DNA from 3 places in the Cohnella abietis genome. Region 3 is predicted to be linked to each of the others. Evidence: riboswitches for the same ligand, from Rfam matches in the RefSeq annotation. Region 3 holds a riboswitch; each other region holds the start of a gene.
What was found. Region 3 has a riboswitch for cyclic di-AMP ahead of KCTCHS21_RS17470 (hypothetical protein). Riboswitches for the same ligand answer to the same signal wherever they lie in the genome.
Positions count from the first base shown of each region.

Region 1 (3,278 bases), 980 kb from region 3:
TTCGTTCCAGCACACGCCCATGCAGATCCGATACCGCTTTAGCCACGACCTTTTTGACCCCAAGATCCTTTAGAAGAATCGTAGCCAAAATGCTCGCTTGGACATCATCCCCAATCGCAACAATACCGCAATCGAAGTTACGCGCACCAATGGATCGAAGCACCTCTTCCTCTGTCGCATCCGCCACTACCGCATGTGTGAGTATATGGGAAAGATCCTGGACCTTCTCTTCATCACGATCGACACCAAGAACCTCATTACCTAGCCTCATAAGCTCAGTCCCCAAGCTTGATCCGAACCGTCCCAGCCCTATTATTACGAATTGATTCACTTTCATCCGGCTTCCGGCCCCCTACCCAATTATGATTTTCCCCTCTGCATGACGATAAAGCGCTCTTCCCTGTTTTGGTCCCAGAGCATAAGTCAAAGTTAAAGGCCCTAAACGACCTATGAACATCAGAATGATGATTGTTATTTTCCCCGTCACGGTTAGATCACCAGTTAACCCCATAGACAAGCCGACCGTACCGAACGCCGAGGTTACTTCGAACAGAATTTTCAAGAAGGCCGCATCCTCAGTCGTTGCTAACACCATAGTTCCAAGCATGACGATCCCAATACAGAACAAAGTGACCGTAACCGCCTTGTACACTCGTTCCTGTGCCAATCGGAGGCGGAATAACACAACATCGTCCTTACCACGAATCATCGCCAGCACTGCACCGACTAGAACAGCGAAAGTCGTTGTCTTAATCCCTCCACCTGTCGACCCAGGAGAAGCACCGATAAACATCAGAATGATGATGAAAAATTGCGTCGCTTGACGAAATTCCGTAACATCAACTGTAGTAACTCCTCCTGAACGAGTGGTGACCGATTGGAATAGCGATACGAGCAATTTATGACCAAACCCGGTATCTCCCACAGATCGCCCATTCGTGTATTCAAATATGAAAATAACAAGTGTGCCGACAACGATCAAAATAGCTGTTACACTAAGCACCACTTTGGTATGTAATGAAAACCTTTGTTTTTTGCGCCAATCGAACAAATCCGCAAGCACGATAAAACCAAAGCCACCGAGAATAATGAGTGCCATTGAAACGATATTCATATATACATCCGACGAGTAAGCTGAGAAGCTTTTGAATTCACCCGACAAATCAAATCCGGCATTATTGAAAATAGAAATGGAGTGAAACACACCATGATACAAAGCTTTTCCTACAGGCATATCGAACATAAAACGGATAAAAAACAAAATGGCACCAACAGTTTCAAGAGCCAATGCATAAACAATGACTTTTCTAACGAGTCTAACTAAGCCTTCAATACTTCCTTGATTAAGTGACTCCTGTAAAATAAGCCTTTCCTTAAGAGATATTTTTCTCCTGAGGATAAGAGCAAACAGTGTGGCAACTGTCATGAAGCCGATTCCGCCGATCTGGATGAGCAGAAGAATAACCCAGTGACCGAAGGTGGAAAAGTAAGTTCCCGTATCAAATACGACTAACCCCGTCACACACATGGCAGAGGTGGAAGTAAATAAGGCATCTATAAAGGACATCGATTGTCCGCTTATGGAAGCGATCGGCAGGCGTAGCAGCTGTGCGCCTATAAAAATAATGAATGCAAAACCCATAAGGAGTGTTCTCGGTGGAGAAACACTGAACCATCGAACGACTTTTCTAAACAAGAAGGTCACCTCTAACTACAAATTCATACCAAATTCATACACACTTTCTGAATCACCAAAAAACACTGGAACCCCAGTGCTTCGATTTCGCACATGATTCCCATTCGTATAGCCTACGAGGTTAGCTGTCGGGTTCGGGCTCGAACAGGCTGCCCTATCCAATGTTAAGTAAACACAATTGGAATTCACCCCGGGATCTCCGAATACAATTGAACTTGTACACGTGATTGTTTGGTTCCCCCGTTTTCAATAACATGAAATTCGGCTATTCATTAAATGAACTTGAAGTCGATTTAAGACGTACCTACGAATTATATTCTTTCCCTGTGTGGGGGACAACGTCAGAATGAGGGCAAACCTAGCCATCTAGACGATTAAATGGAGAGCAACCCACATGTTCAGCCCTCGCACGATGATTATCGCTCGCTTTCCTTTCATTTTCGTCGAAAATGAGAGATACTTGATGGAAATTAAGGTAGTAGTTAGCTAGAACCAACTGTATACGTTTACTTGAGCTTCTTTTGCAAAGGGAGAGATGATTTTTGAACTCACTTACTTCAAATCAATTGGATAGACGCTGGATATGGGCAGCTACCGTTGGACTAATCCTATTCTTGCTTATACAAGTATTCCCCGTTACCGGGCAATTGTTTACAACTGAAATCCAAAACGTGATGACACGATCTGAAGCAAAAAATAAAGCATTAGATTTGGCAGCTTCAAAATTCGGAATTAAGTCTGAACAAGTGCAGGAAGCAACTGTGACCCATTTGTCTGATAGCAACGCTGTAGCCTATTTATCCAAGTATAATTTCATGAAAACAGCCGATAAGCTCTGGACCCAAGCTACGCCAACGGACGTTTACGCCGTAAAGCTGCTGTTGAAAGATAGTCAGGATGCTTTACTGATTTCGCTCAATATGGAAAATGGAAAGCTTGTTGCTTGGAAGTTTGTTGGTAACAACGAACTCAATTCTGTAAGCTCTCGCTCAAAAGCGAATATTACCGATGAATCCGTCAGCTCTGCCCTACAATATGCTGAATTCTGGGGAATTCCAGCGGCTGAATGGACATGGGATGAAAGTCGTTCTGACAAGAGCAGCATGACATTCCTATCCCGTGAAGGCAACATCGGTGAAACACAGCTATGGCTGAAGGTTGTTGTTCCCGAAGGATTTAGCGCTCTTAAATCATCCAATCCCCCTTGGATTGGAGGCTCAATTGAATACGGAGTGGACTTACCCAAATCCTTTACCTCTTACTTAAAAAACCAAGAAAGCTTAGCTTCAAAGCTATCTATGTACGGATTTATTTTACCGCAGATCATTCTGTTCGTTCTCGCTATCATCTATGTGGGAAGTTATGGTGGCCAAACTTCTTATCTGAGAGGAATATTCCTTTCTGCTGTATATTTTGTGCTTTATGCAGGTATTACGTTTAACATGGTTCCAGGTTTAAGGGCTAGCCTATGGAAATCCGGGAATATCAGTGTTGACGTGAACACGGCGATAATCATTACAAGTATTATTATGTATGGTGCTATGGCTGTTCTCACCTATTTCTCCGCTGTTGCAGGAGACGG
Region 1 is NZ_AP019400.1:4,994,005-4,997,282, forward strand. Features, by position in the region: gene KCTCHS21_RS21970 (potassium channel family protein) at 1-337, opposite strand, end outside; gene KCTCHS21_RS21975 (TrkH family potassium uptake protein) at 353-1,642, opposite strand; cyclic di-AMP (ydaO/yuaA leader) riboswitch at 1,792-1,973, opposite strand; gene KCTCHS21_RS21980 (CPBP family intramembrane glutamic endopeptidase) at 2,239-3,278, shown strand, end outside.
Region 1: linked by a shared signal. The riboswitch ahead of KCTCHS21_RS21975 (TrkH family potassium uptake protein) and the one ahead of KCTCHS21_RS17470 (hypothetical protein) in region 3 are both predicted to bind cyclic di-AMP.

Region 2 (3,278 bases), 2.5 Mb from region 3:
AGCCAACGCTTCTGCAAAACCTATAGTATCCTTCTCGGAAGAGGCTTCCCAGCTATATAGCTGGGGTGAATCCGCTTTTTCATTGTGCTGCATTCTTCACATTATCCCTTCGAAAAATGATTGTAACCTCTCTTGGGAATGGGCTTATTGATGCCTCCCACTGTTTCCATAGCCACTTCCGGAATTCCTGCTTCAACTTCTCCAATAATAAACAAGGGGATTCCTTCTGCGCGAAAATGTTCCTTCATCGCTTGCTCATGCTGCTTGTCCGCAGTCCCAAGAAGGACGTAATCCTCGCCACCGTACAACACCCACTCCAACGGTTGGATACCGTTATCATGAGCATACGACGCTAGCTCACCAGAAATAGGTAAGAGCTTCTCATGCAATACGAGCTTCACTTGAGAGGCTTCAGCGATTTCCCAAGCTTCACTGGCAACTCCGTCGCTTACATCGTTAAGTGACGCTCCCCACCCATTCTCAAGCAGCATACGTCCTGCCTTCACAGAAGGCGAAGGGCGTTGATGGGCTTGAACTAATCTAGATGGTATTGGTGGCAGCTTGAATGTAGTATGGCTTGCTTCCGCAGCGCTTTTAAGCAAACCATGTAAGCCTCCGGCAGATAATCCTGTGGGTCCAGTCATAAAAACGATCTGACCAGGCTTTGCTCCGTCACGGCGAATAGCTTTGCCAGCCTCTACGTTGCCGACAACCGTTATAGATACGACCAGCTGATTCGGTGCTGAAGTCGTATCACCGCCAATTACCGCAACTCCATATCGGTTCGCGCATGAATAAAGCCCGTCGAATAATTGCTTCATTCGCGTAGCCGTCCAGTGAGGAGGAACGCTTACCGACACAAGCGCCAGCTTCGGGATACCTCCCATCGCCGCAATATCGCTAATATTGGCGGCCAGTGCTTTAAAACCCACATCCGACTCGCTCATCGTCTCCTTGCGAAAATGAACCTCTTCCACCATCGTATCCATGGCAAAAAGCCACTCCTGACTTGATTCACCAGCGACAATAGCTGCATCATCTCCGATGCCAAGCGTAACGCCAGCAGCACCAAGGAGCTCCTTAGTTTGACGACCTTCCGTCCAGGCACGAATTAGTCCGAACTCGTCGAGTGGCGGCACGGCGCACCCCTTTATCTCATTATGCTTTTAATTATATCGGTGTGTGCTTGAACATGCAAAGAATCTACCCCGACTCTGCCAAGCTTTATTATAGTACAAACAGCGATATTTCTAGCTTCAAATAATTATGAACGATTTGTAATTTTAGCAGTTAATCCACTGATACAACAATAAAAACGGGCTTTGTATTTATCAATTGCTATTATTTATGGAATGTTTTCAAGCAGATTAGCTGATAGACTTTGAGATATTCCAAGCCTAAGTCCACAGCGGACGCGGAGAAACCACATAGTGGGGTGAAGCCGCTAATCGTGCGGCAGGGAACTCTTTGACCCGAACCCGTCAGCTAACTTCGCAGGCAAACAAAGGGAGGAACATATTTATGCGTAACAACAAATCAGGTTTTAAGAAAGCTCTTATATTAGGAACGCTAGCTTTAGCGATTTCCATTCCTACAGGTGTTGGCGCGGCATCAGCAGCAAGCGTAACTGGAAATAATCAAGCGACTACGCAAATCAATAGTCGCCTTGGAATAGATCTTAATGCTCTCCTTCAACAATGGCTGCAAGGCAAATACCCAGTCGTAACTGCACCATCAACGGGTTCAGGAAACACAGGCTCCGGTCAAGGATCAACACCAACTAAGCCAAGCGTGCCTAGCCAGCCTTCTAAGCCTACTGTACCTACTCAGCCATCTAAACCCACTGTGCCAACCCAGCCATCTAAGCCTAATCCAGGGAATGGGACAGACACAGGCACAACAGCTCCAGCATCCTCATTCGCAACTGAAGTCGTAACACTTGTAAATCAGGAACGCGCCAAAGCAGGTCTAAGTGCTTTGAAGGAATCTAATGCTACTCTAACCAAAATGGCTCTAGATAAAGCAAAAGACATGTATAACAACGGTTATTTTGACCATAATTCACCGACCTACGGCTCACCGTTCGATATGATGAAAACGTACGGTATCAGCTATCGCTATGCAGGTGAGAACATTGCCAAGGGACAACGTACTCCTCAAGAAGTAATGACAGCATGGATGAATAGCCCTGGTCATCGCGCTAATATCCTAAGTGCCAACTTCACTATTATTGGCGTTGCTTACCACAATGGCGTCTGGGTTCAAGAATTTATTTCTTAAAAGAAGTAGGGCAGAAGGCGTTGATGCAGGGAAAACCTGTATCAACGCCTTTTGGCTTTAATTTCTTACCTCCCCCATCTGGCTGGCTCTAATCGTGCCTCTCCCAAACCTCGTTGCTCGATTATTTCGTACATCTACCTTCAAACGTGCCTCTTCCCGATCTCGTTGCTCGATTATTCCGTACACCTACCTCCAAGAGTGCCTCTCCAAAGACCCGTTGCTCGATTATTTCGTACATCTATCTCCAAGAGTACCTCTCCACGCCCCCGTTGCTCGATTATTTCGTACATCTATCTCCAAGAGTGCCTCTCCACGCCCCAGTTGCTCGATTATTTCGTACATCTACCTTCAAACGTGCCTCTTTCTGACCAGTTGCTCGATTATTTCGTACATCTACCTCCAATCGTGCCTCTCCCAGACCCAGTAGCTCGATTATTTCGTACACCTACCTCCAATCGCGCCTCCCCCTGACCACGTTGCTCGATTATTTCGTACTTCTACCTTCAAACGTGCATCTCTCTGACCCAGTTGCTCGATTATTTCGTACATCTCTATTAAGCCCCCTAAATAGATTGGAGAGTGCCTGCAAAGTTAAGGTACACTAAGATAGGGGGATGAGGATATATGAGGAGACGTAATCGCACTTTTGAAGCTATAAGACATCAAGCAGCTAGGGAAGCTTTATCTGGTATAAAGCCAGCTATTGTTGCACGTAAGTACGAGGTTACATCTGAGACCATACGCTCTTGGGTGAAGGAGTTTCAAGAAACCCATGGCGATGATAGCATACCTACATTCAGTGAACGCGCAGCAGATGAACAACGCTATCTTGAACTCGAGGAAAAACATGCCCGTGCTATGAAGGTCTTGGGCGAGAAAGAACTTGAACTCGAGATTTTGCGTGAACTTATAAAAAAGAAGAACCCTCTCTCGATGACAAACTAGAGGTTGCCACAACCTTCATTGAGCGGGGAAACGCAGTCGTAATCGTATTACAG
Region 2 is NZ_AP019400.1:1,504,563-1,507,840, reverse strand. Features, by position in the region: gene tsaE (tRNA (adenosine(37)-N6)-threonylcarbamoyltransferase complex ATPase subunit type 1 TsaE) at 1-93, opposite strand, end outside; gene thiL (thiamine-phosphate kinase) at 102-1,139, opposite strand; cyclic di-AMP (ydaO/yuaA leader) riboswitch at 1,385-1,516, shown strand; gene KCTCHS21_RS06060 (CAP domain-containing protein) at 1,522-2,280, shown strand; gene KCTCHS21_RS30825 (hypothetical protein) at 2,558-2,725, opposite strand; gene KCTCHS21_RS06055 (transposase) at 2,905-3,225, shown strand; gene KCTCHS21_RS06050 (IS3 family transposase) at 3,243-3,278, shown strand, end outside.
Region 2: linked by a shared signal. The riboswitch ahead of KCTCHS21_RS06060 (CAP domain-containing protein) and the one ahead of KCTCHS21_RS17470 (hypothetical protein) in region 3 are both predicted to bind cyclic di-AMP.

Region 3 (3,278 bases):
AGTAATAGCAATTGCAGGTCCTAAGTAAGGAACAATACTCGTGCAAGCTGCGATTACGGCCAGTACGAGGGAATAATCCAACCCGATTATGAGGTAACCGATGTACAGTAGAAACCCTATACAGAAGCTTACGATAATTTGCCCACGTATATAGGAGCTGATTTGATGGTTCATTTCAAGCAAGACCCGGAATGAACGTTTACGCAGGGGTGTAGGTACAAACCCAAGAACGAAAGGAGTTAATTTCCTACGATCCTTGAGCAGATAGAACAAGATGAAAGGTACGGTAACGACTGCAAGAACCGTTTCAGTTATTCTACCGAGCAAGCTTCCTAGTCCTGACCAAGTGTTACTAAGTAAACTTGATGCTCGAGATGAGAAATCATCGGCTAGCTTTGTGGAATCGAAACCGATCGTGTGCTGAAGCTGACTGAAAAACTCACTGCCGATAAGCTCCTCGGATTTTTCCTGTGCAACTCGGCTATAGGCCGGAAAGTTTTCAATTAAGCTAAAAATCTGATCGCGAAGTAACGGAAACACAATCATAACGACTAATGTAATAATCCCGATAATGATCAGATACAATATGACAATGGAATACACTCGTGGAAATCTCTTTCGTTCAAAGAAATCAACAATAGGATTTAACAAATAGAAGGCGACTCCAGTGAGCAGGAAAGGCAGAAATACAGTTTCTAAGATGACAATAAACGGGTGGAACACGTAAGAAATTTTGTTAATGACAAAGATGTTAAGCGTAAGTAAGAGAACAATAACGAGAAACAGGATGAGCTTCTGATTTAGAACCATCCATTTGAATCGATCTGACCATTTACGAGACTGTTGCATATCTCTTCCTCCTAATTCTGGTAAAAATGTGGAGAATTATTCGTGAAAATAAGGCCGTTGGTTGTCACTATGTACTGATCATAACGTTTCCGCACATGTGTATTCAAATCAAGCTGTAAAGAGACTTATTAAGAGACGTTGACATTCCAATTTATTAAGCCTAAAATTATAATACGCTTAATTTTCGAATTACGTTTCGAAAAGCGGGGGAACCAGTCTAGTGGGGCGAATCATTCGTTAAGAATGTAGGGTACCATCTTACCCAAGTCCGTCAGCTAACCTCGTCAGCAGTAGATGGGTCTGTTTCTAACTTCATTTGGAGAAACCTTCGGACCCTGTAACGGGGTTCTTTTTGTTATTTTTGAACCCTAACTGCTGGAACGTATTTGCGTTCCTTAGCTTGAGGTTCTTTTTTGTATTTGTCACCCGACAAGAAATTAATGGAGGTGAGTGTTATGGATCAAGCCCTTTCAGTAAAAAGTAATTACAATAGTCTGATGGAGCAGTCACAGTTAATCGTTCAACAGAACGTATCGAACCCCGCGTTAGATCCTAATGAGGAGAGATATGCTGTCTTGCACCTAATTATTCAAAATACGAATAGAGAGTCGCAAGATTATGATTTTGCCCATACGCAAACAGCAGTATACCGATTTATTTCCGTTATTTCTCAAATTGTTATAGGGTGGGGCGGCTTACTTATTGAGGGCAACCATCATGCGTATACAGCAATCTTCCCCTTATCGAAGCCGGATTCGAGTCTTCATAGCTGCATTTGTGGAGTGCAGATCATCAATGCTATTAATAATGTTATTCTTCCGTCTTTTGAACGTGAAGGAATAGATTCGCAGTATCGCTGCGCTGTTGGCATTAGCTTGGGGTCCGTGCAGGGTATTCAGACGGGATTAGAATCTCCTGTTCAAAGCCTTTACTACGGTGAGGGAATTAAGAGTGCTATGGAGTATGCAAGCATGTCGAACGGCCTAGTAATCGTCGATAAAATGATCAAAGACAACTTGGAGCGTTCCTATGCTGATTTGGAAGTGCAGCTTCTTCCATACCGTAAGCACGAGTGGGTAGGTTATCAATTTGTTGTCGGGCGTAATGGGTAAGTGGTTGGTTGCGCGGCTTGGGTTGGTGAATGGGCATCCATTTGTTGTAGGATTTCTCGGCTAAGTGGATGATTGCGCAGTATGGGTGGGGAAATTGGGATCCATTTGTCGCATGGCGTCGCGGTTAAGTGGATGAATGCGCAACTAGATAGGGAATTCACGTAACCAAGGCGAGCAAATCAAAGGTAAGCAAATTAAAGGTTCGCACATCAAAGCTCTTAGGAAACTCCCTTTTCAAACAAAGCTGTTGACTTTGACGTTACGTAAAGCTGTACAGTTATGTTGTCAGGAGGTGACCGCATGGAATATACGGTGCAAAAGCTAGGTCGATTGGCGGGGGTCAGTACGCGAACACTTCGTTACTATGATGAGATTGGCATTCTTAAGCCGGCAAGAATGAGCTCATCAGGTTATCGAATCTACGGTCAATCTGAAGTGGAAAGGCTGCAGCAAATCCTTTTTCACAGGGAGCTGGGGATCAGCCTGGACAGCATCAGAGAGATCGTTAATGACTCTTCTTTCGACGGTGCTAAAGCCCTTCTAGAACATCGCGAGCAGCTTCTCGACAAGAGAAAACAACTGGATCAGCTAATTGCCAACGTGGAAAAGACAATAGCTCTGAACGAGGGGAGACTTACTATGTCAGATGAAGAAAGATTTGAAGGGTTTAAGCAGAAGCTCATTAATGACAATGAGACATTGTATGGCACAGAAATTCGCAAGCGGTATGGTGATGATACTGTTAACAGGTCGAATAAGAAGCAGCTGGACATGACGCAGCAGGAGCACGATGAGCACACACGCCTTACCGAGGAAGTGCATGCTACTTTGGCAGAGGCATACAAGACGGGTGACCCTGCTAGTGATATTGCTCAGATGGCCGCAGATCTGCACAAAAAATGGTTGATGTATTATTGGAGCGAATACAGTAAAGAAGCCCATGCGGGACTTGCCCAAGGGTACGTGGATGACGAACGATTCCGCGCATACTATGACGCTGCTCAGCCAGGCTCAGCACAATTTCTAAGAGATGCGATCCACATCTATACAGGTCAGAACAAGTAAAGCTTATAATAGTGGGAGGCTGTTCCATAAGCTAAATTATGGGCAGCTTCTTTACTTTTTCAGGGAAGTATTTTCTGGGAAGTATATCTTTCGGCCGCTGTGGGCGGACTAAATGGTGGGAAACCGAGTTTCTGTGAGCTGTAGACCACTGAGAACGGACTAATTGGCGGAAAACCGGGAGTTGTTGAGCTGTAGACCGCTGAGAACGGACTAAATGGCGGAAAACCGAGTTTAGGTGTGCTTTAGACCGCT
Region 3 is NZ_AP019400.1:4,009,544-4,012,821, reverse strand. Features, by position in the region: gene KCTCHS21_RS17475 (AI-2E family transporter) at 1-849, opposite strand, end outside; cyclic di-AMP (ydaO/yuaA leader) riboswitch at 1,014-1,154, shown strand; gene KCTCHS21_RS17470 (hypothetical protein) at 1,305-1,961, shown strand; gene KCTCHS21_RS17465 (MerR family transcriptional regulator) at 2,262-3,026, shown strand.